3 regions of the Kosakonia sacchari SP1 genome follow, and region 2 is predicted to be linked to each of the others. Evidence: predicted binding sites of a transcription regulator. Region 2 holds the regulator's gene; each other region holds the start of a gene.
The links. The regulator LexA, encoded in region 2, represses DNA repair genes until DNA is damaged. The targets are predictions, from matches to a motif close to TNCTGTATGTACATACAGNA.
Positions count from the first base shown of each region.

Region 1: a site for LexA is predicted at 3,148-3,167, ahead of dinG (ATP-dependent DNA helicase DinG). Genes of this name have one in related genera too.
Region 3: a site for LexA is predicted at 4,257-4,276, ahead of C813_RS37890 (DNA translocase FtsK 4TM domain-containing protein). Genes of this name have one in related genera too.

Region 1 is NZ_CP007215.2:3,314,932-3,325,637, forward strand. Features, by position in the region: gene ybiB (DNA-binding protein YbiB) at 1-954, opposite strand, end outside; gene dinG (ATP-dependent DNA helicase DinG) at 980-3,133, opposite strand; gene licT (BglG family transcription antiterminator LicT) at 3,465-4,304, shown strand; gene C813_RS38695 (beta-glucoside-specific PTS transporter subunit IIABC) at 4,456-6,294, shown strand; gene C813_RS38700 (glycoside hydrolase family 1 protein) at 6,306-7,778, shown strand; gene C813_RS38705 (glycoside hydrolase family 1 protein) at 7,788-9,179, shown strand; gene C813_RS38710 (alpha/beta hydrolase) at 9,244-10,197, shown strand; gene rhlE (ATP-dependent RNA helicase RhlE) at 10,198-10,706, opposite strand, start outside.
Region 2 is NZ_CP007215.2:4,546,893-4,557,598, reverse strand. Features, by position in the region: gene plsB (glycerol-3-phosphate 1-O-acyltransferase PlsB) at 1-1,982, opposite strand, end outside; gene C813_RS44500 (diacylglycerol kinase) at 2,113-2,481, shown strand; gene lexA (transcriptional repressor LexA) at 2,590-3,207, shown strand; gene dinF (MATE family efflux transporter DinF) at 3,289-4,620, shown strand; gene C813_RS44485 (CsbD family protein) at 4,799-5,008, shown strand; gene zur (zinc uptake transcriptional repressor Zur) at 5,280-5,795, opposite strand; gene traF (conjugal transfer protein TraF) at 6,078-7,394, shown strand; gene ycaC (isochorismate family cysteine hydrolase YcaC) at 7,470-8,093, opposite strand; gene dusA (tRNA dihydrouridine(20/20a) synthase DusA) at 8,364-9,401, shown strand; gene pspG (envelope stress response protein PspG) at 9,536-9,778, shown strand; gene C813_RS44455 (quinone oxidoreductase) at 9,967-10,706, opposite strand, start outside.
Region 3 is NZ_CP007215.2:3,159,675-3,170,380, forward strand. Features, by position in the region: gene C813_RS37885 (hypothetical protein) at 1-45, shown strand, start outside; gene C813_RS37890 (DNA translocase FtsK 4TM domain-containing protein) at 115-4,194, opposite strand; gene lrp (leucine-responsive transcriptional regulator Lrp) at 4,315-4,809, opposite strand; gene trxB (thioredoxin-disulfide reductase) at 5,363-6,328, shown strand; gene cydD (heme ABC transporter permease/ATP-binding protein CydD) at 6,444-8,210, shown strand; gene cydC (heme ABC transporter ATP-binding protein/permease CydC) at 8,211-9,932, shown strand; gene aat (leucyl/phenylalanyl-tRNA--protein transferase) at 10,039-10,706, shown strand, end outside.

The DNA.
Region 1 (10,706 bases), 1.2 Mb from region 2:
TTGCGCCACCCGCGCCAGACCCTCTTCCAGTGTCGCCACTTCACCCGTCGCCACCAGACAGCAGGCGATCTGAATTTTGAGCGACTCCGGCACCGCTTCACTTCCCGCAAGGCAGCGCTCTGTCCAGCGCGCAGTACTTTCCGCATCTTTCGCGGCCCCCTCACTTACCGGGGTTGCCGCATCGTCACGCGCATAGAGCACGCGCTCACCCTGCGCATCAATCAGGTTGATTTGCGGGCACCGTTGCGGGTTGGCATAAACTTCCCCTTCCGTGCCATGCATCAGCAAGCCGCGTCCGCCAATATCGGCAAAGAATTTCCCCACCCGCGTGATGTACTCCGGGTGCGAAACGCTGGACAAACGCAGCGCGGCGCCTTTTTCAAACGGCGTTGCCAGCTTCGCCAGCGTATGCGCGCTGTTACGCACCCCCATCCGCCAGCGCATCGCCAGCTGTTTTTCCAGCGGTGGGCAGAGTGCGCTCACAGGAATATAGACCGGGTGATGTCCCTCCAGCTTCGCCTGCGCCTGGCCGGCGTGCAGCGTGGCGTCAATCCCCAGCAATTTGAAAATGCTCTCCGTCACCACGCGCGTCGGATCTTCAGTAACGCCATGGACCACGACCGGAAAACCGAGTTTGTTGAGCAAAATGGCCAGCAGTGGCGTCAGGTTCGCCTGCTTGCGCGCGCCGTTATAGCTGGGGATCACAATCGGCATCGGCTTCGCGACCGGCGGCGTCAGTTTCAGAGTGTGCTGCTGCATCGCTTCGTAAAAGCCGAGCATTTCCGCTTCCCCTTCACCTTTAATACGCAGGGCAATCAAAATGCCGCCCATCTCCAGATCCGGCACTTCCCCCTTCAGCATCTGCGAGTACAGACCACGAGCGGTATCGAAATCCAGATCGCGGGCGTGGTTTTTCCCACGACCAATTTCTTTAATAATTTTGCGGTAATCCATAGCGACTCCTTGCGGGCTCACATCGTTAACGGCGCTTGCGACGCTTCTGTTCTGCTTTTTTCACAGGTTTCTTCACTATAACGTCCGGCATTGCCGGTTGTGAAATAGGAAACACAGGTAGCGCGTCGAGCAGCCGTTTACCGTAGTTTTTGGTCAGCAGCCGTTTATCGTAAATCACCACTTCGCCACGGCAACTGTGGCTACGAATAAGCCTTCCTACTTGCTGGATAAGGTTAAACGACGCGCTGGGCAGGCTCTGCACTTCAAAAGGATAGCGGTTCAGGCTTTTCAGCCACTCGCCTTCGGTGATCACCACCGGACTGTCGATAGGTGGAAAAGCGATTTTATGGATGTGAACCTGCGTCAGGTAATCACCTTTGAGATCTAACCCTTCGGCGAATGACTGCAACCCCACCAGCACGCTGCGCTCGCCGTTATCAATACGTTTGCGGTGCAGTTCCACCAACCGATAGCGCGGCTGATCGCCCTGCACCAGCAGCAATAAACGCAAGTCCGCGACATAAGTTAAAAACAGCTGCATCGCGCGCTGGCTGGCGAACAGCACCAGCATCCCGGGATGCGCTTTACTCTCAACCTGTTCGCGAAACCAGGTCGCCATTTCCGCAATGTGCTGCTCTTCGTTTTCCATCAGCGGCTCGTAGCGCATCTGCGGAATAACAATTTTTCCCTGCTCAACATGGTTGAACGGCGAATCAAGCGTGACAAAGCGATCCCCGGCTTTCTCTTTTAAACCGCTCATCTCTTGCAGACGATTAAAACTGTTCAGCGAACGTAGCGTCGCCGAGGTCACCACGATGTGCGGAACGCTGCGCCAGAGCAGCTTTTCCAGTTGATCGCTCACGCGAATCCCCACGCAGTGGAACAGCAGATGCAACTGCCCGTCACGCGCCTCACGGGTGACCCATTTGGTCACCGGCGCGCCGGACGCCTGCGCCATTGAAGCCAGCCGCCAGAGTTTGCTCTGGCTTTCGAACATGCCCAGCGCGCGGTTCATCTGCAAAATAACCCGATGCAAACGCACGATGTCGTGGCTACCCGTCTTCTCGCTTAAATCATTCAGGAACAGTTCAGCCAGTCCGCGCAGCATCTCCGTCAGTTTTGCCAGCCGCTGGCAAATCTCCATCACTTCATTGGGCAGCTCACCCATCGCGAAGCGATATTCCGCTTCCTGACCCGCCGGAAGATAAAGGTTGAGAATGTTGTTAAGCGACGCGATAAGCGCGTAAAGCTCCTCGCAATGGGCGTTGAGCCGCTCCGGTGTCGCCAGCGGCGGCAGCGTTTTCGGGCGAAATTGCTCAAGGCAGGTCGCCACCAGTTTGGTGAACAGATCGAGCTGAAGCTGATACCAGGGGGCGGTGATTTCCGCCGTCATTTCCAGGGCATCACGTGCCACATCCGGCAAATGGTGGCCTTCATCCAGCACCAGCAGCAGGTTTTTGGGCTCCGGCAGCACCGCCTCGCTCTCCATTGCCGCCATCACCAGCGCATGGTTGGCGACCACCACTTCCGCTTCCTGGATTTCGCGGCGCGCGACAAAAAAGGGACATTCGCGGTAGTAGTGGCAATTACGGTTCAGGCAACTGGCTTTATCGGTGCTGAGCCGTCGCCACAAATCATCGCTAATCGCCTTGTCGGTGTGATCGCGCAGGCCGTCCCACTTGTAGCTGTCGAGATCCGCTTTCAGCGCCGCGCAACGTTTCTGCTCCTCCTGGTTACCCGGCGTCAGTTCATCGTCCAGAAATGCCAGTAGATCCTGCTGGTTCGGCTCGCTGCTTGCCAGCGCCGCCAGGTTGCGTGGACAGACATAGCGCCCGCGGCCAAACGCGGCGGTAAAGCGTAAATCCGGGATAATTTTGCGCAGCAGCGGCAGATCTTTACTGAAGATCTGATCCTGCAACGCCACGTTCGCGGTGCTGACTACCAGCGTTTTTTGCTCTTCACGCGCGATGGCGATGCCCGGAATTAAATAAGAGAGCGTTTTCCCCACGCCGGTTGGCGCTTCGATCGCCAGATGACGCCCTTCATCCCCCGCCAGCGTTTTCGCCACGTCAGCAATCATCTGCCGCTGCGGCGCGCGGGGAATAAAGTCCGGGATCTGTTGTTGCAACGCCTTATACCAGGCGGCAATCTGCGCTTTTAGCGCGGCGGTAAGGGCCATGAGGAAACCTGAAATACTGTATAAACAGCCACCATTGTGGCATTTTTAGCGCCCGTAGGGTAACCCTTTTTGCCATGCCGGAAGCGCGCCCGCATATCCTGTGCGTCATCATTCTGATACAGGATATTTTTCATAACGCCGATCACAAATTGGCAGATCCATTCACCATTGCCGTTCAGGCCGCGTTGAACATTTATTCAGGCAATGCTAGTTTTTACCTGCATTACGCTTGTTACCGAATATCGGGCAAAACCTAAATGCAGAGAATGAGGGCGACATCCGCTCGCTGCTGTATTTACGTTTTGCCCGTTTTTGTTTGCAGGAGTTGGCGATGCTGGTCAAACAAATATTAAATAATAACGTTGTCAGCGCCATTGATGAGCATGGCTTTGAGGTTATTCTGACCGGGCGCGGCTTAGGGTTTAATACTCAAAGCGGTGCGCGCGTCGATGCGCAAGCCATCGAAAAAATATTCCATTTGCAGGACTCACAAGTCTCCGCACGTTTTAAAGATCTGGTCAGTGAAGTGCCGGTGGAAATAGTGCAACTCACCGCCGATATCGTCGCGCTTGCGCGTTCTACGCTTGCGCATAAATTAAGTGAAGGCCTGTACGTGACGCTGGCTGATCATTTGCACTTTGCCCTGCAACGCACAGAAAAAAATGAAGTTTTACCCAATCCGTTAGAGTGGGAAGTGCGCCATTTCTATACCGACGAGTACGCCATTGGCCGCCAGGCTCTCGGTATGATTGTCGCGCGTACCGGCACACTATTACCCGACAGCGAAGCCTGTAGTATTGCGCTACATATTGTGAATGCCGGGCTGAACGATACGATGGGTAAAACCACAAAAATCACACGGCTTATTTATCAGTTACAGAATATCGTTAAGTACTTTTTCACCCTGCCGCTCGACGAGCACAGTCTGAATTACCAGCGTTTCATTACCCATTTAAAGTTTTTTGCCCAACGGGTAATTGATGGCGTGGTGTTAAATAATGACGACGAAGAGTTATTCGCGATGGTGCAGCGTCGTTATCAAACCACCCTGAAATGCGTTGACGCGATTAACGAATTTGTCGGCAAAAATTATCACCACACGATGAGCAATTCGGAAAAACTCTACCTGACCGTGCATATCGAAAATGTAGTGCAACGGATAGAGTCGTAAGGTAACCACGTCGCACCTGCGACCCAAAGTATCAATTCTTTCCAGGCTTGTTACTGTTAAATCAGGCAAACCCCAGAAGAACAAAGCGCCGGTGGATAACCGGTAATTGTTATGGCGCCTGCCTCGCAGGTGTCAGTCTGGAGGAATGACCATGAACTATCAGGATACCGCGCAGCAGATAATCAACAAGATCGGCGGCAAGGGCAATATTCTGTCACTGTTTCACTGCATCACCCGTTTGCGTTTCTTACTGAAAGATAAGGACAAAGCCGATCGCGCCGCGCTGGAAGCGCTGGATGGCGTGATTGGCGTAAACATTTCCGGCGATCAGTATCAGCTCATCATCGGCAATGATGTCGCACCGCTGTGCGACGCCTTGCTGGCGAAATTACCGGGTGTTTCCGCCACCAGCGCAGCAAAATCCGAAAAACGCCGCAACCCGGTGTCGGTGGTACTGGAGGGGTTATCCAGTATCTTCTCGCCAATCATTCCGGCGATTGCCGGAGCTGGTATCTTAAAAGGCGTGCTGGCACTGATGGTGGCCATGCACTGGCTGGAAACCAGTAATCAGACGTATCAAATCCTGCTCGCCATCAGCGATGGCGTGTTCTACTTTATGCCGCTGGCGCTGGCCTTCAGCGCGGCGGGTAAGTTTGGCGCGAACCCCTATGTGGCCATTGCGCTGGCTGCCGCCCTCTTCCACCCGGCGATTCAGACACTGTTTAAATCCGGCGCAGCGGTCACCTTCATGAGCCTGCCAGTACCAACGGTGAACTACGCCTCCACGGTAATCCCGATTCTGCTCGCTGTCTGGCTGCTTAGCCGGGTGGAAAAGCTGATAGATCGCCTGATGCCCGGCGTGCTGAAAACCATGTTTGTGCCGTTGTTAAGCCTGGTTATCGTCACGCCCATTACCTTGATTGCCATCGGCCCGCTGGGTATTTTCGCCGGGAACGCGCTCTCCAGCGGCATTATCTGGCTGGTGGAAAACGCAGGCGTTGTGGCGGGCGTGGTGGTTGGCGGCACGCTGTCGATGATCATCATCACCGGTATGCACTACGTGCTGGTGCCCATTATGATCAACAACATCAGCACCATGGGTTTTGACCCGTTCAAAATACTTTTCTATGTCGCCAACCTCGGCCAGGCGGGCGCGGCATTTGGCGTGTTCCTGCGCGCCCGCGATAAGAAGCTGAAATCACTGGCATTAAGTACCAGTTTCAGCGCCGTGATGGGCATTACCGAACCGGCGATGTACGGCATCAACATTCGCTATAAACGCCCATTTGCCGCAGCGCTTATTGGCGGTGCCTGCGGCGGCGGTTTTGCCATGGCGATGGGTGTCAAAACCTACGCCTTCGCGCTGAGCGGTTTGCCCGGTCTGCCGGCGCTGGTTGGCCCGACGTTTATGTGGGCGCTGGTCAGCATCGCCATCTCTTTTGTCTGCGCGGCGGTTGTCACCGTGGTACTGGGTTTTGAAGAAACCGTCGTGGCAGGCGTTAGCCCAATGCCGGTGGCACGCAGCGAAGAGAAACTCTTCGCGCCGGTCAGCGGCGAACTGAAACCGCTTAATACTCTGAGCGATCCAGTATTTGCCGATGAAATTTTCGGTAAAGGGATCGCCATTTATCCCACCAGCGGCGAGCTGCGTTCTCCGGTCAACGGCACGGTGGAATCCCTGTTTGAAACGCATCACGCGCTGGCGCTGCAAAGCGATACCGGGGCAGAGATCCTGATTCATATCGGCATCGATACGGTGAAACTCGGCGGCAAACACTTCACCAGCCACATAACTGCCGGGCAAAACGTGGAAGTCGGTGATTTGCTGGTGAGCTTCGATCTGGCGGCATTGCAGGCCACAGGCATCGATCCCAGCGTGATTGTGGTGGTCACCAACAGCGAACAATACGGCGATATCAGCCCGGTAAAAGCCAATGGCGATGTCGCCAGCCGGGACGCATTTCTCACACTGACCGCAAGCGCGGCGTAAGGAGCAGAGGCATGGCATTTTCGAAAGCATTTCCGGAAGGGTTTTTATGGGGTGGCGCAACCGCCGCCAACCAACTGGAAGGCGCGTGGAATGTAGGCGGCAAAGGGCTTTCCGTCTCGGATGTTTACACTTTTGATAGCAGCACGCCGCGTGAGCGCTGGCTCGATCAGTGGCTGGGAATGACCCACGCGCAGATACGGGAAGCGCAGGATCCGCACAGCCAAAAATATTATCCGAAGCGCAAAGGCAACGACTTTTACCACCGTTTTAAAGAAGATATCGCGCTGTTTGCCGGCATGGGTTTCAAATGCTTCCGCATGTCTATCGCCTGGACGCGCATCTTCCCGCGCGGCGATGAAACCACGCCTAACGAAGCGGGGCTTAAATTTTACGATGAGGTATTCGACACGCTGCTGGCGCACGGCATAGAGCCGATTGTGTCACTCTCGCACTATGAAATGCCGCTGGCGCTGGTGACCGATTACGGCGGCTGGCCGAACCGCCAGTTGGTAGATTTCTATGTGCGTTTCGCTACCACGGTATTTACCCGTTATCGGAAGAAAGTGAAGTACTGGATGACCTTTAACGAGATCAACTGCGTGAAGCATCACCCGTATGTCAGCGTGGGCGTGATCGAAGAGGACAACCCGCATCTGGAGCAGGAGAAATACCAGGGCGCGCATCATCAGTTTGTCGCCAGTGCCCTTGCAACCAAAGCCTGCCATAACATTATCCCCGGCTCGCAGGTCGGCTGCATGATCAGCTACCAGATGCTCTACCCGCACACCTGCCACCCGGATGATTTGCAGGCGTGCGAAGAAATGCAGCGCGTGTCGCTGTTCTTCAGCGATGTGCAGGCGCATGGTTATTACCCCGCCTACACCGACCGCATGCTGGCCGAAAAAGGCGTAACGCTGCAAAAAGTGGTCGGCGATGATGAGATCCTGCGCCAGCACCCGGTGGATTTCGTCTCCTTTAGTTACTACATGTCGAGCACCGTCAGCGCACATCCGGAAACGCTGGAAGGCACAGAAGGCAACCTGGTCACCGGCGGCATTCGCAACCCGCATCTGCCCACCAGCCAGTGGGGCTGGCAAATCGATCCGAAAGGGCTGCGCCTGGCGCTCAATCAGCTCTATGACCGTTACCAGAAACCGCTGTTTATTGCCGAAAACGGCCTCGGCGCGGTGGACACCGTTAACCCGGATGGATCCATCGATGACGATTACCGCATCGATTATCTGCGCCAGCACGTTGAGCAGATGAAAGAGGCCATCGTCGATGGCGTGGATCTCTTCGGTTACACCTGGTGGGGGCCCATTGATGTGGTTAGCGCGGGCACGGCGCAAATCTCCAAACGCTACGGCTTTATCTATGTCGACCAGGATGATATGGGCAACGGCACGCAGGCGCGTTCGCTGAAGAAAAGCTACCACTGGTATAAAAAACTGATCGCCTCGAACGGCGAAGACTTAGCCGATTAAGGAGTAGATATGTCTGTTTTTCCCAAAGATTTTTTATGGGGCGGCGCGATTGCCGCCAACCAGGCGGAAGGGGCGTGGAACGAAGACGGCAAAGGGCCGTCTATCGCCGATGTGGTACGCGGCGGCATCGCCTCCGGCAAACATGATGCGGTGATTGATCCCAATCTTTACTATGCCAGCCATCAAGCGATAGATTTCTATCACCGCTACAAAGAGGACGTGGCGCTGTTCGCCGAAATGGGTTTTAAATGCTTTCGCACATCAATTGCCTGGTCGCGCATTTTCCCGCGCGGCGATGAAACCACGCCCAACAAAGCGGGTTTAGCGTTTTATGATTCGCTGTTCGATGAGCTGCGAAAGTATGGCATTGAGCCGGTTATCACCCTCTCGCACTACGAAACGCCGCTGGCGCTGTATCAGGAGTATGGCGGCTGGCAGAACCGCCAGTTGATTGACTTTTTTAGCCGCTACTGCGAAACGGTATTTCGCCGCTACAAAGGCAAGGTCAAATACTGGATGACCTTCAACGAACTGAATAACATGAACCGTATGCCTTTCGCCACCGGCGCGGTGGATGCCGATGCCGGTGCGCAGGCGATCTGGCAGGCCAATCATCACCAGTTTGTCGCTAACGCCTTGGCCAACAAGTTGTGCCACGAGATTATCCCTGAGGCGAAAATCGGCTGCATGTTGTCGCTGAGCACCGTCTACCCGGCAACCAGCAATCCGCAAGACATCTTCTCCACCATGCAGTTGCGCCGCCGTTCGCTGTTCTTCTCCGATGTGATGATGTTCGGGCAATACCCGGCGTTTGCGCCGCGTCTGTTCCGCGAACTGGGCGTAAAACTGGAAATTGCCGAAGGCGATCTGCAACTGCTGGCCGATTACCCTTCAGACTATCTTGGCTTTAGCTACTACCGCAGCGTGCTGCACCAGGCGGGCGGTCAGTTCCGCATTGATACCGGCGGCACCGCCGGGCTGGACAACCCCTATCTGGAGAAAACCGAATGGGGCTGGCCAATTGACCCGCAAGGTTTTCGCATCGTCTGTAATGAGCTGGCGGATCGCTACCGTAAGCCGCTGTTCATTGTTGAAAACGGTTATGGCGGCGTGGATGAACCGGACGCCAGCGGGCAAATTAACGATGACGCCCGCATCGATTATGGTCGGCGACACATCGAGGCCATGGCGCAAGCGATTGACGATGGCTGCGACATTATGGGCTACACGTGGTGGGGGCCAATCGACATTGTCAGCGCCGGGACGGGTGAGATGAAAAAACGCTACGGCTTTATCTATGTCGACAAGGACAACGACGGCCGAGGTACGCTCACGCGCAGTAAGAAGAAGAGTTTTATCTGGTATCAACAGGTTATCGCCAGCAATGGCGAAGTGCTGTAAGGTTAAAACCGGGAAGCGCTGCGGCGCTTCTCTTATTTTGGCCTGTTGACGATAAGGTTTACGCATGAGTACATGGCATCTGGTTGACCCCGAGCTTCGCCCCGCCCTGCAATCCTGGACACCTTCCACGCTGAACGCCGACGCACTTCCCGCCATCCGCGAGCAGCGCCAGCAAGCCGCGCTGCAGGCCATGCATCTGGATGATGGGCTTTCACTGATGATGCACGAAAAGCACATTGCGGGTGCCAGCGGTGAACCCGCCGTGCGCGTAGTCGTGATCGCCCCAACGACACGTCGCGCCAACCGGATGGGAATTTTGCATCTGCACGGCGGCGGTCATCTGTTTGGCAGCCCCGAACAATCTTTGTCGCTCACCCGCCCGACAGCCGCGCGCCATGACTGCGTCGTGGTCTCTGTCGATTACCGCTTGTCGCCGGAAACCCGCTTTCCCGGTTCGCTTAATGACGGCTATGCCGCGCTGGTGTGGATGGCGGAAAACGCGGCGCAATTAGGCATTGATGTCAACAATATCGGCCTGATGGGCGACAGCGCAGGCGCAGGTGTGGCTGCCGCGCTGGCGCTGCTGGCGCGCGATCGCGGTGGGCCGCAACTGGCGTTTCAGAACCTGATGTTCCCGATGCTCGATGATCGTACGGTGGTGGAGGCGGAACGAAACCCGGTAACAGGCGAATTTATCTGGACGCGGGAAAACAATGCGTTTGGCTGGCGTGCGCTGCTTGGGTGTGAACCCGGAAGCGTTGACGTATCGGCGTATGCCGCTCCGGCGCGCGCCGATGACCTGGCAGGGCTACCGCCGACATGGATTGGCGTTGGTACGCTGGATCTGTTTCTTGATGAAGATATGGTGTACGCGCAGCGGTTAATACGTGCGGGAGTCGAGGTGGAGCTGAATGTCTGGCCGGGGGCGTATCACGGTTTTAATTCCGACCCGCAGGCGAGCATCGCACAGCGGGCCAGAGAGACGCGCCAGAACTGGCTGGCGCGTTTTAACCGCTAATTACTCGGCGGCGGAAGGTTTGCGCGGGCGACGACGGCGAGACGGGTTGCCCGCCGGCGCCGCGCCGCCATCAAGACGGCGTCCACTGGTTGGTTTCGCAGCGCCGCCATCAAGACGACGACCACCGGTCGGCTTCGCGCCGCCTTCAGCACGGCGTCCACCCTCTTGCTTCGCAGTGCCACCTTCGGCGCGGCGCGGGGAGCGCGGTTTTTGTCCTTCGCCTTCACTGCGGCGCGGCGCAGACTGACCACGACCACTGCCGCCCTGCCCGCGACCACTGCCCTGACGGCCGCCACCCTGGCCACGACCATTCTGAATCGGCTCGGCTTTGATCGACGGATCCGGCTCATAACCGTCAAGGGCAATGCGCGGGATCTCTTTTTTCAGCAGGCGTTCGATATCGCGCAGCAGTTTATGTTCGTCAACGCATACCAGTGACAGCGCTTCGCCAGTCGCCGCTGCCCGGCCGGTACGGCCAATACGGTGCACGTAATCTTCCGGCACGTTCG
Region 2 (10,706 bases):
TCCGCTTTTTCCCAGCGCAGGAACAGCTCGGCTTTCAGCATCGGGTAGAGTAACTCGACGTAGCGCAGGATCTCGCTACGGGAGATCGCGCGGTGCTGAGTAACAATGGCTGCCAGCAGCGACGGCAGCATCAGCATATGCGCAATGTTGTTGCGGTAGTACGTCATCAACACCGCCTGCTCACGCGGCAGAATGATGATATCGCCGATGGTGTCTTTCTCGACTTCGAACTTGTTCATCTGCAGCGCGTGATCGATAAGCTCGCTGGCGCTGGCCGAAGGCGTGGTCGAATCTGGCGAATAAGGCACGTTGCGCATCAGCTCAAGATAACAGCTTAACTGCTCGGTCAGTTGCTCGCGCGTCAGTGAACGCTGGCGGGAGGCCAGCAGCGCGGTACAACACAGGTTCATGGCGTTAGCCGCACCGGCGTTGTTGATGCGCACCATCAGGTCAGCGGCAATGGTGTTCACCGTTGGCGTTAACCACGCCGGGCGGATGGATTCAATCGGATCGATGGCTTCGCGCCACTCCGGAACATGATGATTCAGGTAGTTCATCAGCGGGATCGGTTCGCCGAAGTTCACATAACCCTGACCGAGGTTACGCAGCTTGCTTAAGCCACGCACCATCTGCAACAAGCTCTCTTTCTCTTTCGTCGCGCCACGCAGCTCTTTGGCGTAAGTACCCACTTCCATCACGTGTTCATACCCGATGTAAATCGGTACCAGCGTGATGGGGCGCGTACCGCCGCGTAGCATCGCCTGGATGGTCATCGACAGCGTACCGGTTTTCGGATCCAGCAAACGCCCGGTGCGCGAACGTCCACCCTCAACGAAGTACTCCACCGAATAACCGCGGCTGAACAGCTCACCCAGATATTCACGGAACACGGTGGAATAAAGCTTGTTGCCTTTAAATGTCCGGCGAATAAAGAAAGCGCCCAGCCGGCGGAAAATCGGCCCGGCAGGCCAGAAATTCAGGTTGATACCAGCAGCGATATGCGGCGGCACCAGCCCCTGGTGATAGAGCACATAGGAGAGTAACAGGTAGTCCATATGGCTGCGATGGCAGGGCACATAGACAATTTCGTGGCCGTCGTGCGCCAGCTGACGTACGCGCTCGGCATTATGCACGTTAATGCCCTGGTAGAGACGGTTCCAGGTAAAACCCAGAATGCGGTCAGTCAGGCGGATCATCTCGTAGGAGAAGTTCGCGGCAATCTCTTCCATCAGCGCGATGGCGTTTTGCTGCGCCTTATCATGGGAGATCTTTTTGCTGCGCGCTTCATCTTCAACGGCGCGGGCAATCGCCTTTGAAGAGAGCAATTTGTTAAATAAATCCTGACGCGCCGGCAGGCGCGGGCCTACTGCGGCCAGACGCTGGCGGGCAAAGTGCATACGCGCCACGCGCGCCAGTTTCTGCGCGATAATTTTATCGGTGCCGTGCTCGGTCGCCATACGGCGCAGCGAAACCGGTGGTGAGAAACGCACAAAGCTGTCGCGGCCAAGCCAGGAAACAGCAAAAAATTTCTGGATGCCGTTCAGCATGCGCAGCGGCGGGTTAATTTCGCCTTTTTCGCGCCCGGGCGAACGGCCAAACATCACCGATACTGGCACCATTTGCACATCCAAATCGGGATGGCTGCGGTGTAAATCCAGGTAGTCGTGGAACAGCTTGATCGACTCTTCTTTCGGCGCGTAATAGGTGAACACGCGCGGGCCGCCGTGGATAAACACGAAACGCGGCAGCAACGCGCCGTCGATTTCCAGCGGTTCCAGGGGATCGGGCAGCTCATGCGCCAGACATTGCGCGCGTAAAGTCAGTAAGTCAGCCTTTGAGTTATAAGGCAGCACGTACATGATGGGGCGTGATGTATCGAGACCCAGTTCCTGTGCAGGTTCTGCGGGGATCGATTTACTTTTTACCAGCACGCTTAATGGTAAATTCAGTAATTTGTAGTAAATTCGTGGCCAGCCGGACATAAAGGATGTAAAGCCTCTGGTTAATAGTGCCATTGCGCCGCAAGAATATCAGAAAGCGCACATAATTTCTGTTGTACCGCTGCGCGCTTGCTGAGACATTGACGCCAATTTAATAAAAAGGTTCTTTTAAATGGCTAATAATACTACCGGTTTCACCCGGATCATTAAAGCCGCTGGATATTCCTGGAAAGGCGTTCGCGCCGCCTGGATTAATGAAGCGGCATTTCGTCAGGAATCCGTTGCGGTTATCCTGGCAATTATAATCGCTTGCTGGCTCGATATTGACACCATGACGCGCGTACTGCTGATTGGTTCTGTGACGCTGGTAATGATTGTCGAAATTCTGAACAGTGCCATCGAAGCCGTAGTAGACCGTATTGGTTCGGAATTCCATGAACTTTCCGGGCGGGCGAAGGATATGGGGTCGGCGGCGGTGCTGATGTCCATCCTGCTGGCAATGTTTACCTGGATCGCATTACTCTGGTCACATTTTGGATAACGCTTCCAGAATTCGATAACGCCATGGTTTTTTGCTTAAATTTGGTTCCAAAATCGCCTTTAGCTGTATATACTCACAGCATAACTGTATATACACCCAGGGGGCGGGATGAAAGCATTAACGGCCAGGCAGCAAGAGGTGTTCGATCTTATTCGCGATCGCATCACTCAAACCGGTATGCCACCAACGCGTGCGGAAATCGCACAGCAATTGGGGTTCCGTTCCCCAAATGCGGCGGAAGAACACCTCAAAGCGCTGGCGCGCAAAGGGGTTATCGAAATCGTATCTGGCGCATCACGCGGTCTTCGCCTGTTGCTTGAAGAAGAAGAGGACGATATTGGTTTGCCGCTGATTGGTCGCGTCGCTGCGGGTGAGCCGCTGCTGGCGCAGCAGCATATCGAAGGCCATTACCAGGTCGATCCGAGCCTCTTTAAACCTCACGCAGATTTCCTTCTGCGCGTTAGCGGCATGTCGATGCGTGACATTGGCATTATGGATGGCGATCTGCTGGCGGTGCACAAAACGCAGGATGTACGTAACGGCCAGGTTGTTGTTGCGCGTATTGAAGACGAAGTGACGGTCAAACGTCTGAAAAAACAGGGTAACACGGTCGAACTGTTGCCTGAAAACAGCGAGTTTTCGCCGATCGTCGTCGATCTGCGCGATCAAAACTTCACCATCGAAGGGTTAGCGGTCGGTGTCATTCGTAATGGCGCGTGGCTGTAACGCACATTCGCTCTGCTGCGGGGCTGATTCAGGTTCCGCAGCGATCTCTACTTTTCCCTCACTAATGTTCACATTCATACCATGCCTCTGCTAACCGCATCCGACAAAGCGCTCTGGCGGCTTGCGCTGCCGATGATCTTCTCGAATATCACCGTCCCGTTGCTGGGGCTGGTGGATACGGCGGTAGTGGGGCATCTGGACAGCCCGGTTTACCTGGGCGGCGTAGCGATTGGCGCAACGGCGACCAGTTTCCTCTTTATGCTGCTGCTTTTTTTGCGCATGAGCACCACCGGGCTAACAGCTCAGGCGTTCGGCGCGAAGAATGCGCCCGCGCTGGCGCGGGCGTTAGTCCAGCCTTTGCTGCTGGCGCTTGGAGCCGGTGTGTTAATTACTCTGCTGCGCACGCCACTTATCGATCTGGCGCTGCATATCACCGGCGGCAGCGAGGCGGTGCTGGAACAGGCTCGACGGTTCCTGGATATCCGCTGGTTGAGCGCACCCGCTTCGCTGGGCAATCTGGTATTGCTCGGTTGGTTGCTCGGCGTGCAGTATGCGCGCGCACCCGTGATATTGTTGGTGGTGGGGAACCTGCTCAATATCGTGCTCGATCTGTGGTTGGTCATGGGGCTGCATATGAATGTGCAAGGTGCAGCACTTGCCACGGTCATCGCGGAATATGCCACCTTCGCCATTGGCTTATGGATGGTGCGACACGTACTGGTGATGCGCGGCATTCCATTACTGACACTGAAAAATGCATGGCGCGGCGGCGTGCGGCGTTTGCTGGCGCTGAACCGCGATATCATGCTGCGTTCGCTGCTGCTGCAACTCTGCTTTGGTTCGATAACGGTGTTTGGCGCCCGACTCGGGGATGAGACGGTGGCGGCAAACGCGGTGCTGATGATGTTTTTGACCTTTACCGCCTATGCGCTGGATGGTTTCGCGTATGCGGTTGAAGCCCACTCCGGGCAGGCTTACGGTGCCAGAGACAGCAGCCAATTGATGCATATCTGGCGGGCTGCTTGCCGGCAGGCCGGTCTGGTAGCGCTGTTCTTTGCTGTTGTCTATGCACTGGCGGGTCAGCAAATTATCGCGTTGTTAACGTCGCTACCCGCGCTGCAACAGCTTGCCGGGCATTATCTGATTTGGCAGGTCATCTTACCGTTAGTGGGAGTGTGGTGTTATCTGCTGGACGGTATGTTTGTCGGTGCGACGCGCGCGGCCGAAATGCGTAACAGCATGGCGCTGGCGGCGGCAGGGTTTGCCGTTACGCTACTCACCGTGCCTGTCTTGGGTAATCACGGTTTGTGGCTGTCGCTCGCTGTGTTCCTTGCTCTGCGTGGGCTGACGCTGGCGCTGATATGGCGTCGCCACTGGCGTAACAACAGTTGGTTTGCTGCTACAGATTGTTGATCCCGCTTTATTTCTCGTCGTTGTGTACGATTTTTCTCGCCTCGTTTACGCTGCTTTTATCTTATTGGATGGTTAAAGATTCCGAATAAAATTCATAATGCCGAATCCCTGACTACAATAATCAGTACGTTCAGCACGGCGAGAACGTCATTTTAAACCGAACGATAAGGAGTCCATGATGAATAAAGACGAAGTCGGCGGTAACTGGAAACAGTTTAAAGGTACTGTAAAAGAGAAATGGGGCAAGCTCACCGATGACGATATGACGATCATTGAAGGTAAACGTGATCAGTTGGTGGGTAAAATCCAGGAACGTTACGGTTACGCGAAAGATCAGGCGGAAAAAGAAGTGACGGACTGGGAAACGCGTAATGATTACCGTTGGTAGCCAACACATCCCCTCAAATGTGTTAACCCTCTGAAAGGCTACCCTGCCCGAAGGTACAAGGATGTACCACCCCCCAGATTCCACATCTATGAGCTCGAACCGCATTCATTTGGCTTACAAGCTTCCAGATTTTGCGTTCTAATCGCATCCCTCTGTTTAAGCTTGCCTGACTTAGGGCTGTCGCAGTATGTGCTTGCTCGCCGTCGTTAAAAAGCGAAACCTGGCAAGTTGTGGCGTAGGTAATAAATAGCCGAAAAAAGACGAGAGACTATTATCGCGATTTTTTCTTTAGCGGGACGCTATGGTCATGCTGGCAATGATCGTGATGGCGGCAGGCTTCCACTTCCACACAAGCCGCACACAGACCATGGGCTTCAATGACATTATGGCGCAGGGCAAAACCCATTTTCGCCGCCAGCGCATGCATAATATCTTCCACGCCTTCGGCCTGTTCTTCTTTCACCGAACCACAGCGGTCACAAATGAACATCGCAGAAGTATGAGTCGGCTGATCAAAAAGATGACACAGCACATAGCTGTTCGTGGACTCAACCTTGTGGACAAATCCTTGCTCCAGCAGGAAATCAAGCGCGCGATAAACGGTAGGGGGCTTTGCTTGCGGCTCGCTTTCGCGCAGCAGATCAAGCAAATCATAGGCGCTGATCGCCCCTTGTTGCAGGCTTAGTAATCGCAATACTTCAAGGCGCTGGGGAGTCAGGCGCACATTGCGCTGCGCGCACAGCTTTTCAGCCTGCACTAACATCTCTTGCGAAGTGGTCTTATCCATTTGCGCTCTCTGGTCGGGGAAATAGAAACCCACACTTTACCATGTCCTGCCCAAAACACCGAGATCGCCGCCCGTAAACTCCTTTTCTCACTTTCCTTCCCGAAATGAATATCCTCTTCTATAAATATTGAGAGTTTCCTCAATAACTATAACGTTCATATATATCCTGTACGTTCACTTGATTTAGCTTCTTTTTTGGTCGTTGTTCGCAGCAATAGTGAATTCCTGTTTCTTTTAAAATAAACAGGCTTAAAAAACTCATCTGGCTACGAGACACATATTGTGAATAAAAAACGTAAACTTTCAGTGGTCGCTATCGCTGTCTCCTTCTTTGCGGCAAATCAAGCAGGAGCAGCCAATACCTGGGCAGAAGCACGTAACGATGCAATGGGAGGAACGGGGGTTGCATCGGCAAATTATGGTAGTGGGGCACTCATCAACCCGGCGTTGCTGGCGAAAGCCAAGCCGGAAGATGACGTCACGATTATCCTGCCGAGCGTTCAGGCGCAAATTACCGACAAAGATAATCTTCGCGATGAAATCGATAACATCAATGACAAAATTGATGGTTACAAGGATGTGGTCGATAACCTGACCGCCGCGCAGATCATTGCCAATCCGATTGGCACGGTCAATCAGTTCCAGAGCGCGGCGAAAGATCTGGCCGACGAACTGGTGTTCCTGAAAGGCAAAACCGCGCAGGCCAAAGCTGCCGCAGGCATTGCGGTCAGCATTCCAAATGATGTGCTCTCGCTGGCTTTTGTCACCAAAGCGTATGCGCACGCTCGCGTTAGCTCGAATATCGATCAACAGGATATTGATTACCTGCGCAATATTCAGAACAACACCGGTTTTGCCGTAGGCGAAGCGTTAGGCGCGGTGGTTTCGCCAAACGGTAGCGAAGAGATCACCAAAAACCTCAACTCGACCGCAGCGGGCCGTGCGGCAATTGTCTCCGACTTTGGTATCGCCATGGCGCGCCAGTTTGAAGTCGCTGGTGTGCCGTTGTCCCTTGGCGTGACGCCGAAGCTGCAAAAAACCTGGGTCTACAACTACACCGCGTCTATTTATGACTATAAGAGCAGCGACCTGAGAGACAGCCGTTATCGTACCGATGACACCGGCTTTAACATCGATGTCGGTGCCGCCGCAGACTTTGGTGAAAACATTACTGTTGGTTTAACCGGCACCAACCTTATCTCCCGCGATATCGATACTCAGAATATTCGTATTCGCAATGGCAGAACCGGTGATGTCACCAATTACAAAGACACCTATCAGATTAGCCCGGTGGTGACGGCTGGCGCGGCCTGGCACAACGATCTGGTGACATTGAGCGCTGACGGGGATTTAACCGAAACCAAAGGTTTCAAGAGCGAGAAAAACTCCCAATATGTTGGCGTCGGTGCGGAAGTTCGCCCGCTTAGCTGGCTGGCGGTGCGTGCCGGTTACCGTGCGGATGTGAAAGGTGACGATAAAAACGTCTTCACTGGCGGTGTCGGTTTTGCACCGTTTAACCGCGTTCATGTCGATTTAATGGGGCTGGTCGGCGAAGATGAGACCTGGGGTGCAGGCGCACAACTGAGCGTCACATTCTAAGATGTTCTCACCGGAGGCTTAATGCCTCCGGTTCTCTTTTATAGCTTATAAATCAGATAAGTAAGCCTGGCGGGATTATTTGCCACTCATCTTGTTGAAGCTGGTCATCAGATTGCGGTAGTCAGGGATGTGGTTAGAGAACAGGTTGCCCAAACCTTCAATGTCGTTACGCCAGTCGCGATGTAATTCACAAGCAACACCAAACCAGGTCATCAATTGCGCCCCGGCCTGCGACATACGGTCCCATGCTGAATGACGGGTAATTTCATTAAATGTACCTGACGCATCGGTGACAACAAACACCTCGAAGCCCTCTTCCAGGGCCGATAACGCCGGAAATGCCACGCAAACTTCCGTCACCACTCCCGCAATAATCAACTGTTTCTTACCCGTTGCTTTTACTGCCTTCACAAAATCCTCGTTATCCCAGGCGTTGATATTACCCGGGCGAGCAATATAGGGGGCATCGGGAAACTGCGCTTTCAGCTCCGGCACGAGAGGGCCATTCGGACCTGTCTCGAAGCTGGTTGTCAGAATAGTGGGTAGTTTAAAATACGTAGCGAGGTCGGCCAGCGCCAACACGTTATTTTTGAATTTATCTGGATCGATATCCCTGACCAATGACAGCAAGCCCGTTTGGTGATCGACGAGCAACACAGCGGCATTGTTTTTATCAAGACGTACATACGGTTTAGTCATTTCCTTGAACTCCCTTTGACCCATTACGGTGATAAATAGCTTTCGCTATTAATGAACATTTCCTATGCCTACCAAAAATGTTAGGTAGTGGTACCGTTTTGCGCAAGGCGACCCCGTGCATATATCCACAGGGAATGTAGGTCATACGTTGTGTCAGCAGGTTTACGCGCTTTCTCTATGCTAGAATAATGCCCCCGCTATTTCAGGCGTCGGCGATGGCCGGACCTGAGCGGAAATCAGATACGACAAACCTATTTAAAACTGTCCAAAATGCACGGTAACCCTGAAATGACAAACCCCCATCAAACCAACGCAACGACGCTCAATTCCTCTCAACAGTGGAATGGCCGGTTTAGCGTGGCGCCGATGCTTGACTGGACGGACAGACATTGCCGCTACTTCTTGCGCCTGCTGTCGCGCCAGACGTTGCTCTACACTGAAATGGTCACTACCGGTGCCATCATTCATGGCAAGGGTGATTACCTGGCGTACAGCGAAGAAGAACATCCGGTAGCGTTGCAGCTCGGCGGTAGCGATCCGGCGCAGCTTGCTCATTGTGCGAAGCTGGCCGAAGCGCGCGGGTATGATGAAATTAACCTCAACGTCGGCTGCCCGTCTGATCGCGTGCAAAATGGCCGTTTTGGTGCGTGCCTGATGGGCGAAGCGCAACTGGTGGCGGATTGCATCAAAGCGATGCGTGATGTGGTGTCAATTCCGGTCACTGTCAAAACGCGTATTGGCATTGACGATCAGGACAGCTACGAATTTCTCTGCGACTTTATTGGCACCGTGGCCGGAAAAGGCGAGTGTGAAAGCTTTATCATCCATGCGCGCAAAGCGTGGCTTTCAGGGTTAAGCCCGAAAGAGAACCGGGAAATCCCGCCGCTGGATTACCCTCGCGTTTATCAGTTGAAGCGTGATTTTCCGCACCTGACAATGGCCATCAACGGCGGGATCAAATCGCTGGAAGAAGCCAAAGCGCATCTGGAGCATATGGATGGCGTGATGGTCGGTCGCGAAGCGTATCAGAACCCAGGCATTCTGGCGTCTGTTGATCGGGTGATCTTTGGCGCAGACGTGGCAGATGCCGATCCGGTCGCCGTGGTACGTGCTATGTATCCCTACATTGAGCGCGAACTGAGTCAGGGCGCGTATCTCGGGCATATCACGCGCCATATGCTGGGGCTGTTTCAGGGCGTTCCCGGCGCGCGCCAATGGCGTCGTTATCTGAGTGAAAATGCGCATAAAGCCGGTGCGGATATCGCGGTGGTGGAACACGCGCTCAACCTGGTGGCGTCAAAGCGTTAAAATTTAACCAAAAGATAGTCAAATTCACTAAGCTCCGCCTTCTGTTGCGGAGCTTTTTTATTGATAAATAAGCTAATTTTTCCTGGCATGTTTCTTGTAATAACAGCGAGAGTTACCTCTTGGGGAGATCCATCATGCTGGAATTACTGTTTGTCGTAGGCTTTTTTATCATGTTGCTGGTGACCGGCGTTTCGCTGCTGGGCATCATTGCGGCGTTGCTGGTGGCAACGGCTGTTATGTTCCTCGGCGGGCTTTTCGCGTTGATGATCAAGCTATTGCCATGGCTGCTGCTGGCCGTCGCCGTTGTCTGGATTATCCGTGCCGTGAAAGAACCGAAGGTTCCACGTTATCAACGCAATAACCGTTGGCGTTACTAAAGTATTGCGTGGTTCGTCACATACCGAAGACTTTTCCAGGTACATTGCTTAGAACCGAATAGGATTTACTTATTAAATCTGTCACTATCGCGACGTTAACGAATTCATCGCGCTGTACCCTACAATGCAGCCGAACTAAAAAAGAAAGGGCTTCCCACGGGAAGCCCTAATTCTTTCAGGCGATTAGCTTAAGGGATCAACAGACTGGAGCCCTGCGTCGCCCGGCTCTCCAGCACTTCATGCGCCCGCTGTGCATCGTGTAGCGCGAACTTCTGGCTCTCGGCCACATCCACTTTGATAACCCCGCTGGCAATCAGCGAAAACAGCTCATTACTGGCTTCCTGCAACTCTTCCCGGTTAGTGACATAGCCATTGAGGGAAGGGCGAGTGGCGTAGAGCGAGCCTTTCTGGTTAAGAATACCCAGATTCACGCCGGTCACCGGGCCGGAAGAGTTGCCAAAGCTCACCATCAATCCGCGACGTCGCAGACAATCAAGCGACGTTTCCCAGGTGTCTTTCCCTACCGAGTCGTACACCACCGCCACCTTTTTACCGCCGGTGAGTTCTTTGACACGTTCCACCACATTCTCTTCGCTATAGTTGATCACCTGCCAGGCGCCCGCCTGTAATGCGCGCTGCGCTTTTTGCGCGGAACCCACGGTACCAATCAGTTTCGCGCCGAGTGCTTTTGCCCACTGACACGCAATCAACCCGACACCACCGGCGGCAGCATGGAACAGGAACATTTCATCGGGCTTGATTTCGTAGGTTTTGCGCAGCAGATAAAACACCGTCAGCCCCTTCAGGAACGATGCCGCCGCTTGCTCGAAGGAGATAGCGTTTGGCAGCACCGCGACTTTATCCGCCAAAACGTTATGCACCGAGCTGTACGCGCCCAGACCTGATTGCGCATACACCACGCGATCGC
Region 3 (10,706 bases), 1.4 Mb from region 2:
AAAGATGAATTGAATGAGTTAGAAAAAATTAATAAATATCGTTAATCATCTCCATAATCTGCCTCCATTGTCGATAATTCCCGCAAATGGAGGCAGAATGGCGCTGTTAAAATATTAGTCAAACGGCGGCGGAGCCAGCACTTCACGGTTTCCGTTATGCCCCTGTTCGCTGACGATCCCCTGAGCTTCCATCTGCTCGATGATACGCGCTGCACGGTTATAGCCGATACGGAACTGGCGCTGTACGCCGGAGATAGAAGCTTTGCGTTTTTCGGTCACGAAATTAACAGCCTGATCGAATAACGGATCAAGCTCTTCTCCCCCCTCAAAACCGCCACCGGCACCACCTTCGCTTTCGCTATCCGAGGTAATGCCATCGACATACTGCGGACGCCCGCGCGCCTTCCAGTCCTGCACAACAGCATGCACTTCCTGGTCACGAACGAATGCACCATGTACACGTACCGGTGCAGAAGTCGAGTTCGGGCCGGAATAGAGCATATCCCCCATCCCCAGCAGCGATTCAGCACCGCCCTGATCAAGAATGGTACGCGAGTCAATTTTGCTCGAAACGGTAAACGCGATACGTGTCGGGATGTTGGCTTTAATCAGGCCTGTAATGACATCCACTGACGGACGCTGGGTCGCCAGCACCAGGTGAATACCCGCAGCGCGCGCTTTTTGCGCCAGGCGCGCGATCAGCTCTTCCACTTTCTTACCGACGGTCATCATCAAATCGGCGAATTCATCCACCAGCACCACGATATACGGCAGTTTTTCCAGCACTGGATGTTCAACATCCATGCTGTCACCCGGCTTCCAGTAAGGATCCGGGATCGGGCGGCCCATTCGCGCTGCTTCAGCGATCTTCTCGTTGTAGCCCGCCAGGTTACGTACGCCGAGCGCCGACATCAGCTTGTAGCGACGCTCCATTTCATTGACGCTCCAGCGCAAGGCGTTGGCAGCGTCTTTCATGTCGGTGACGACTTCGGTAAGCAGATGCGGGATCCCTTCATACACTGACAACTCAAGCATTTTCGGGTCGATCATAATAAAGCGCACCTCTTCCGGCGTCGCTTTATACAACATGCTGAGGATCATGGCATTCACGCCTACCGATTTACCGGAACCGGTCGTACCCGCAACCAAGAGGTGCGGCATCTTCGCCAGGTCGGCTATTACCGGGTCGCCTGCAATATCTTTACCCAGCACGACAGTCAGCGGCGACGGGTTTTCGCGGAATTTCACGCAGTCCAACACTTCACGCAAGTAAACGGTTTGTCGTTTCTTGTTCGGCAGTTCCAAACCAACGTACGGTTTACCCGGAATAACTTCCACCACACGCACAGCAACGGTCGACAACGAACGCGCCAGATCGCGGGAAAGGTTCGAAATACGCGCAGCTTTCACACCAGGGGCGAGATTTAACTCAAAACGGGTGATAACCGGACCTGGAGAATAATTGACCACATCAGCTTTGATGCGGAAATCCGCCAGCCGTGCTTCCACCAGGCGCGCCATCTGTTCCAGCGCAAACGTATCTACCGGTTCAACTTCCGCTGGCGGCTGCGTCAACAAATCCAGCGACGGCAGCGGTGTCGTCGGTTTTTGCATCGGGCGGCTGTCGCCATTACGCATTAGCAACGGGTGAATCAGACTCTCTTGCGGTTGCGGTTGCGGTTGCGGTTGCGGTTGCGGTTGCGGTTGCGGTTGCGGTTGCGGTTGCGGTTGCGGTTGCGGTTGTGCAGCAGGTTGCTGATATTGCTGCGGCTGTGCAGCAGGTTGATGAACCGGCTGCTGATACTGCTGCGGCTGTGCGACAGGTTGCTGCGCCGGTTGCTGATACTGCTGCGGCTGTGCGACAGGTTGCTGCGCCGGTTGCTGATACTGCTGCGGCTGTGCGACAGGTTGCTGCGCCGGTTGCTGATACTGCTGCGGCTGTGCGACAGGTTGCTGCGCCGGCTGCTGATACTGCTGCGGCTGTGCAATAGGTTGGTGAGCTGGCTGCTGATAATACTGCGGCGGTTGTTGGTGATGCTGCGCTGCAGACGGTTCCTGCTCCGGCATTACACCAGGTGTGAACAGCGGCTCACCTGGGCCGTCATCTACCAGCGTCTTCATTGGTGAGAACGCAAAGTCCTCCGGCATAAATGCCTGCGCCCCGGCAGGCTGTTCACCTGCATACCGCTGCTGCTGCGACGCCACAAACTGACGTGCAAGCTCCGCCTCTTCTGCGTCTTCTTCACTCGGTACAGCATGCTGCGACTGGAATTGCGGCGTCTCATGCTGGTATCCATCACCATAGCGATCATGCTGCGTGGCGGCAAACTGGCGTGCCAGTTCATCCTGCTGCTGCATATCAGCGGCGTCTTCTGAGAATTGATCATTAGGATGGCGCGTTTCATCTTCTTCGCGCGCGCGCTCTTCGGCCATCCGCTGAGACGGCAGCTTGATACCATAAGAAGCCAGTTCACGGCGCGTCGGTACACGCACCCGGTTCGGACGTGGCAGTTGCGGGCCAATCCCCTCTTTCACCTGCGGACGTGGTGTACCACCGGCTGCAAGGCTGAACACCGGACCTGCAGCAGTTGTTGCTGCGGCGACACTACTGGCGGTCTGCTGTACTCCGGCTGTAACTGGCGCAACGGTTGCTTCAACCGGCGGTATCGATGGCATAGTCGGCACAGTCGGCTTCGAGACCGGTTCACTATTTTCAGGCTCAGGAATCGGCTGATACCATGCCGCCAGTTGCTCACGCTCGCGTGCACGTTTCTCCTCTACTTCTTCGAAGTAATAGAGCGGTGGACGAGTCTGTTTGACTTCTTCAACGACAGGTTCAGGCTCAACTACGCGTTCTGGCGCAGGGGAGATCTGCGGCTGTGGCTCAGCCTGCCATGGCAACGGATCGTGTACTGGATGCGTATAAATATCTTCTTCTTGCGGCTGTGCCGTCACCGGAGCTTCTGGCACCCAGCTATCCTGCGCGACAGGTTGCTGCCACTGTGGTTCAGTGAATTGTGCAGCCGGATATTCAGCTCCATGTGAAACCGATTGGTTTGATACAGGCTGGTAAGATGCGAGAGAGTTCTGCTCGTCTGGCGTTGGCTGATACGCAGCGGTCTGTTGAACCGGTGGCTGCGCATAGAGCCATTCAATTTCCTGCGGCGCCTGCGCAACCGGATCAACCGGCGCGGCATAAGCCTGCGCAGCGACAGTCGTCGCGGCCGCAGCGGCGGCAACAGGTGCCGTTATACTGCGACCATTTAGCAGCGGATCGTATTCCTGTTCAGATTCAGTTGCGCGATGCCCGGAGAACAGCACATCGTCAGCATCCGCAGGGATGCCGCGAGCGCTATAAGCAATATCGTCTTCATCGTCATCCATTCGCTTACCGGAGAACAACGCCTCATCCGTTTTGCGCCCCATCGGATTCGCAAACTTTTCGGCAATGCGTTTTCGCCGCGCGAGCGCGCCACGCAAAATACGCGTACGGCGAGATTCGCGCGGAAGGTCCGTATCACCTTTATCTTCATCATCCTCTTCATACTCTTCGTCATCGACCCAGGTGTCATCACGACGGGTGCGATTACTGGCAAAAGTGAGAATGTTGAGGATCACACTGCCGATTTTCTCGGCAATGGTCACCCATGACCACCCGGTGAATAACGTCAAACCGGCGGCCCAGATACAGAGCAGCGCCAGTGTACCGCCACTGCTACGCAACAAGGGTTGTAACGTGGTACTGAGCAAGCTGCCAATGACGCCGCCTGAGGCAAAATACCAAATATCATCCGCATTAATCGCCGCCAAACCACAAGAAGTGAGGATCAGCGCCAGCGCGCCAATCATGCGCAGCGATACAGCAAAATAGTCGATATAGTCTTCACTGGCCCGATGGCGATAGGCAAACCAGCATCCGCCGATAATGATCACCGGAATGGTGTAAGCCATGATGCCAAAAATGAAAAACAGCGTATCGGCAAGCCATGCGCCAGGCACGCCGCCAAGATTATGGATAGGCTCATGCCAGGCCGTTTGCGACCAACTCGGATCGGACGGGTTAAAGCTGAGAAGCGCTGCCATTAACCAGACGGCAGAAAGTGAAACGAGGATCAGCAACGCCTCCAGGAGTCGACGTCCGCTGCTTAACTTGGTCAGTGTGACTTCTTTGTCTTCGGTGTATTCCTGGCTCAAGACAGGCTCTCCAGGTCCTTGATGCTAAAACGGACAACAGCGCCGGGTCTCCCCGGCACTGTTGCTGTATGGATTAACAGGAGTGTAATCAAAAAACAGCGATTTTGCACCTGTTCCGTATTAGCGCGTCTTAATTACCAGACGATTGCTCTGTTTGACTTCTTCCATTACCACATATGTGCGGGTGTCATTAACGCCAGGCAGACGCAGCAGGGTTTCCCCTAGCAGTTTGCGGTAAGCCGACATATCCGGCACACGCGTCTTCAACAGGTAGTCGAAATCGCCTGAAACCAGATGACACTCTTGAATCTCTTCAAGTTTTTGCACTGCGGCGTTGAATTGTTCAAACACATCCGGCGCGCCACGATTCAGAGTAATCTCAACAAATACCAGAAGTGATGCATCCAGATAATGCGGGTTCAGCAGCGCTGTATAGCCCTGAATAAACCCTTGTCTTTCCAGCCTGCGCACACGCTCAAGGCATGGCGTTGGGGAAAGCCCCACTCGTTTAGAAAGCTCGACGTTGGAAATACGCCCATCTTTTTGCAATTCGTTCAGAATATTACGATCGATGCGGTCGAGATCTTTGCCAGGGCGCTTCTTGCTATCTACCATTATTATTGTCTCTCTGTATTCCTTCCCTACTCCTGTCTTGACCCTGTGCACTTCACTGTTCAGAGTCTTTGCCCGTCGCGCTACGCGGCGCGTAATTTTAATTAGCGCGTCACGTAATCCCAGGGGCAGTATTGAGAAGACCGGTGCCTGGGGCAGCTATCGATATCACGAATGGCGTCTGTCCACGCCATACGTAGATTTCGCTAGCCCGGTAAAAATGGCATTTACATGCATGAATTTGGATCACGCGCGAAACACTGCTTTTTTTCTTCCTTTGATGTTTTCGCAAATGCGCAGGGGATTGTCAAAGCAAAACATCTTTTTTTAGTACAACATGCCAGATATTCATCAGGGTCGTTCCCTAATCATCATTTTATCACCTTATAACTGCCCCTTTTTCAGTAGGAGTTATTATATTTAGGCGGTTACCAGCCCTTCAGCCATCGGTCCTTTCTATTACACATATCGTTAACAAAATCGCTGTACCCTTTTTTTACGCCAGTAAATTCCCTACAATCCAGCCCAATGTCTGCCAAACAACAATGAGGATCTCATGGGTACGGCCAAACACAGTAAGCTGCTTATCCTTGGTTCAGGCCCTGCCGGTTATACCGCTGCGGTCTATGCTGCGCGCGCAAACCTGCAGCCGGTGCTGATTACCGGTATGGAAAAAGGCGGCCAGCTCACCACCACCACTGAAGTGGAAAACTGGCCGGGCGACCCGCACGATCTGACTGGGCCACTGCTGATGGAACGCATGCATGAGCATGCCACCAAATTTGATACCGAAATCATTTTCGATCATATCAACAGCGTGGATTTGCAAAATCGCCCGTTCCGCCTGACTGGCGACAGCGGCGAGTACACCTGCGACGCATTGATTATTGCCACTGGCGCGTCTGCGCGTTATTTGGGCCTGGCATCAGAAGAAGCATTCAAAGGTCGCGGCGTTTCCGCCTGCGCAACCTGTGACGGTTTCTTCTACCGCAACCAGAAAGTCGCGGTGATTGGCGGCGGTAACACCGCAGTGGAAGAAGCGCTGTATCTGGCAAATATTGCCTCTGAAGTGCATCTAATTCATCGCCGTGACACCTTCCGTGCGGAAAAAATCCTCATCAAGCGCCTGATGGATAAAGTGGAAAGCGGCAATATCGTATTGCACACCCACCGTACGCTGGAAGAGGTAACGGGCGACCAGATGGGCGTTAGCGGTCTGCGCCTGCGCGATACGCAGAATGCAGACAACATCGAATCGCTGGAAGTTGCAGGTCTGTTTGTGGCTATTGGTCACAGTCCGAACACTGCCATCTTTGAAGGTCAACTGGCGCTGGAAAACGGCTACATCAAAGTGCAGTCCGGTATTCATGGCAATGCCACGCAAACCAGCGTTCCTGGCGTCTTTGCTGCCGGTGATGTCATGGATCATATTTACCGTCAGGCGATCACTTCTGCGGGCACGGGTTGTATGGCCGCGCTGGATGCAGAACGCTATCTCGACGGGCTTGCTGAGCGCAAATAATCTTTACAACTCAGTAACAAAGGTAAAAAAGGCGACTATAAGTCGCCTTTATTTTTGCCCCGATGTAACATTGCGCCAGCTCAAAAATCCGATAACTTCACCTGCAAAGCGCGCAATGAATAAAACCCGTCAACAAGAACTGACCCGCTGGTTAAAACAGCAAAGTATTATTTCCCGTCGCTGGCTGACGCTCTCCCGCCTGCTCGGCGTGGTCAGCGGCGTGCTGATCGTCGCGCAAGCCTGGATTATGGCGCGTATTCTGAACCATATGATTGTGGAGAATATCCCGCGCGAAGCCCTGCTACTGCCTTTCATCTTGCTGGTCCTGATTTTTATCCTGCGCAGTTGGGTAGTCTGGCTACGTGAACGTGTCGGTTTCCATGCAGGTGCGCATATTCGCTTCGAAATCCGCCGTCAGGTCCTTGATCGCCTACATCAGGCCGGCCCGGCGTGGATCCAGGGGAAACCCGCCGGAAGCTGGGCCACGTTGATACTTGAGCAAATCGATGATATGCACGATTTCTATGCTCGCTACTTGCCGCAAATGGCGCTGGCGGCGAGCGTACCGCTACTGATTGTTATCACCCTGTTCCCAATTAACTGGGCAGCGGCGCTCATATTGCTGGGTACAGCTCCGTTAATTCCGCTCTTTATGGCGATGGTTGGTATGGGCGCGGCAGACGCCAACCGCCGTAACTTTAAAGCGCTGGCGCGCCTGAGCGGTCATTTCCTTGACCGCTTACGGGGGATGGAGACATTGCGCATTTTTGGCCGGGGCGCGGCGGAAACAGAAAATATTCGTCAAGCCTCGCAGGATTTTCGCAGCCGAACCATGGAAGTACTGCGCATGGCCTTCTTGTCCTCCGGTGTGCTGGAGTTCTTCACCTCGTTATCGATTGCGTTGGTGGCGGTCTATTTCGGTTTTTCCTATCTTGGCGAGCTGAATTTTGGTCACTACGGGGCTGGCGTAACCTTGTTCGCTGGTTTTCTCACGTTAATTTTGGCGCCCGAGTTCTTCCAGCCGCTACGCGATCTCGGTACCTTTTATCACGCTAAAGCCCAGGCGATTGGCGCAGCGGATAGCCTGAAAACATTTATGGAAGCACCGCTCGCACATCCGCAGCGAGGGAATATTACGCTGAAAACCGATGAGCCGGTAACGCTAACGGCAAGCGATTTGCTGCTGAAATCACCCGAAGGCGCGGTGCTCGCCGGGCCGCTCAATTTTTCCCTGTCCGCAGGTCAGCGCGTCGTCGTGGTAGGAAGAAGCGGCTCCGGCAAGAGTTCGCTGATCAATGTGCTTTCTGGTTTTCTGCCTTATGAAGGTTCATTACGTGTTAACGGTGTCGAACTGAGTGAGTTAGATCCGGATAGCTGGCGCGAAGCGATAAGCTGGGTTGGGCAAAATCCGCAACTTCCCGCCACCACATTGCACGAAAATGTGTTGCTGTCACGCCCCACGGCCAGCGATGCGGAGCTGCAAACCGTTCTGGATAAAGCCTGGGTCAGCGAGTTTCTGCCACTGCTGCCAGAGGGGCTGGAGACCCAGCCTGGCGATCAGGCGGTACGTCTCTCTGTTGGCCAGGCACAGCGCGTAGCCGTTGCCCGTGCGCTGCTTTCTCCCTGCAAACTGCTGCTACTGGACGAACCTTCCGCCAGCCTTGATGCCCACAGTGAGCAACGCGTGATGCAGGCGCTTGCCGATGCTTCGCGCCAGCAAACGACCCTGATGGTGACGCACCAGTTAGAAAACCTGGCCGACTGGGATGCTATCTGGGTCATGCAGAATGGCCAGATTATGGAACAAGGTAGCTACGCCGAACTCGTTGCTGCGCAGGGGATCTTCGCGGATCTCCTTGCCCATCGCCAGGAGGAGATTTAAATGCGCGCATTACTGCCTTATCTCGCACTGTATAAACGCCACAAGTGGATGTTGATGCTCGGGGTTATTCTCGCCGTTATCACTTTGCTGGCCAGCATTAGCCTGCTGACGCTCTCCGGCTGGTTCCTCTCTGCGTGCGCCGTGGTTGGCGTCGCGGGCATCTACAGTTTTAACTATATGCTGCCCGCCGCCGGTGTGCGTGGCGCAGCGATTATTCGTACTGCCGGGCGCTATTTTGAACGGCTGGTCAGCCATGATGCGACGTTTCGCGTTCTGGAACATTTGCGCGTTTCGACATTCAGTAAACTGCTCCCCCTCTCCCCTGCCGGGCTGGTGCGTTTTCGCCAGGGCGAGCTACTGAACCGCGTCGTCGCCGATGTCGACACGCTCGATCACCTATACCTGCGCGTGATCTCCCCGCTGGTTGGTGCACTGGTGGTGATCATCGTTGTCACCTTGGGTTTAAGCGTACTGGACATACCGCTGGCGCTGATGTTGGGCGGAATCATGCTGGCAACCTTGATTATCCTGCCGCCGTTATTTTACCGCGCGGGCAAACCTACCGGTGAAAACCTGACCGCTCTGCGCGGAGAGTATCGCCAGCAATTAACCAGCTGGCTGCAAGGCCAGGCGGAGTTAACCATTTTTGGTGCCAGCCAGCGGTATCGTGCGCAGTTAGAGAACACCGAACTTAGTTGGCATGACGCCCAGCGCCGTCAGTCCGATCTGAGTGCCGTCTCGCAAGCCGTAATGCTACTCATCAGCGGTGCGGCGGTATTGGTTATGCTGTGGTTTGCGTCCGCCGATATTGGTGGTAACACGCAGCCTGGCGCATTGATTGCGCTGTTTGTCTTCTGTGCGCTTGCGGCTTTCGAAGCGCTGGCCCCGGTAACCGGTGCGTTCCAGCACATGGGCCAGGTTATTGCTTCCGCCATACGTATCACGCAGGTAACGGAATGCCAGCCAGAAGTGACGTTCCCGCAAAATAGTGCCGCCACGCCAACAGATGTGGCCGTGCGATTCGATGCCCTGACGTTTAACTACCCCGGCCAGCCACAGCGTGCACTAGACTCAATTTCTTTATCGATTGCTGCCGGAGAACATGTGGCGATCCTTGGTCGAACCGGGTGCGGCAAATCCACATTATTACAATTACTGACGCGCGCATGGGATCCGCAGCATGGAGAGATTCGTCTCAATGACCAGCCGCTTGCAAGCTTTGCGGAAGCTGATTTACGCAAACTTATCAGCATGGTGCCCCAGCGCGTGCATCTGTTCAGCGCGACGCTGCGAGATAACTTGCTGCTGGCCTCACCGCAGGCTAATGACGATACACTGAGTGCGATGCTAAACCGTGTCGGGCTGGAAAAACTGCTTGAGGATAATGGGCTGAACGCCTGGCTTGGCGAAGGTGGACGCCAGCTATCCGGTGGTGAACTACGCCGTCTGGCGATTGCTCGTGCGTTATTGCATGATGCCCCGCTGGTGCTTCTGGACGAACCGACCGAAGGTCTGGATGCTGCTACCGAGAGCCAAATCCTTGAATTATTGGGCGAAGTGATGAAAGGCAAAACCCTGCTGATGGTCACACACCGTCTGCGCGGGCTGGCGCGTTGCGATCGGATAATTGTGATGGACAACGGACAAATAATTGAGCAAGGTAATCACGCAGCGTTAATGGCGAAACAGGGTCGGTACTACCAGTTTAAGCAGCGTCTGTAGTAGCTATTCGTCATTTTGCCGTTTCTGTAACGGCAACGTTAAAGTGGAACGGCCAAAATGACGATAGTAAGTAGGGTCCCTTGTCGCGTTGTGGAGCACAGAAGACATGCGCCTGGTGCAGCTCTCTCGTCATTCAATCGCTTTTCCTTCGCCCGAAGCGGCGTTGCGTGAACCCAATGGACTGCTGGCGCTGGGCGGTGATCTCAGCCCGGCGCGTCTGTTGATGGCCTACCAGCGTGGTATTTTCCCCTGGTTCTCGCCTGGCGACCCAATCCTGTGGTGGTCTCCCGATCCGCGTGCCGTGCTGTGGCCGGACACATTCCATGTCAGCCGCAGTATGAAGCGTTTTCATAAAACCTCTCCCTATCGCGTAACGCTGAATCATGCTTTTGGCCAGGTGATCGATGGCTGCTCGCAGGATCGCGATGAAGGTACGTGGATCACGCCTGACGTGGTGATGGCTTATCATCGTCTCCATGAGCTTGGGCATGCGCACTCGATTGAAGTCTGGGAAGGTAACGAGCTGGTAGGTGGTATGTACGGCGTATCGCAAGGTGCGCTGTTTTGCGGTGAATCAATGTTTAGTCGCCGTATAAATGCCTCCAAAACAGCGTTGCTTGTTTTCAGCGGCGAATTTGTACGCATGGGCGGCGAGCTAATTGATTGCCAGGTCCTGAACAACCATACTGCGTCGCTCGGCGCCATTGAGATCCCGCGTCGGGATTACCTTTTACATCTCGAGAAAATGCGCAAATTACCTCTCTCTTCCCACTT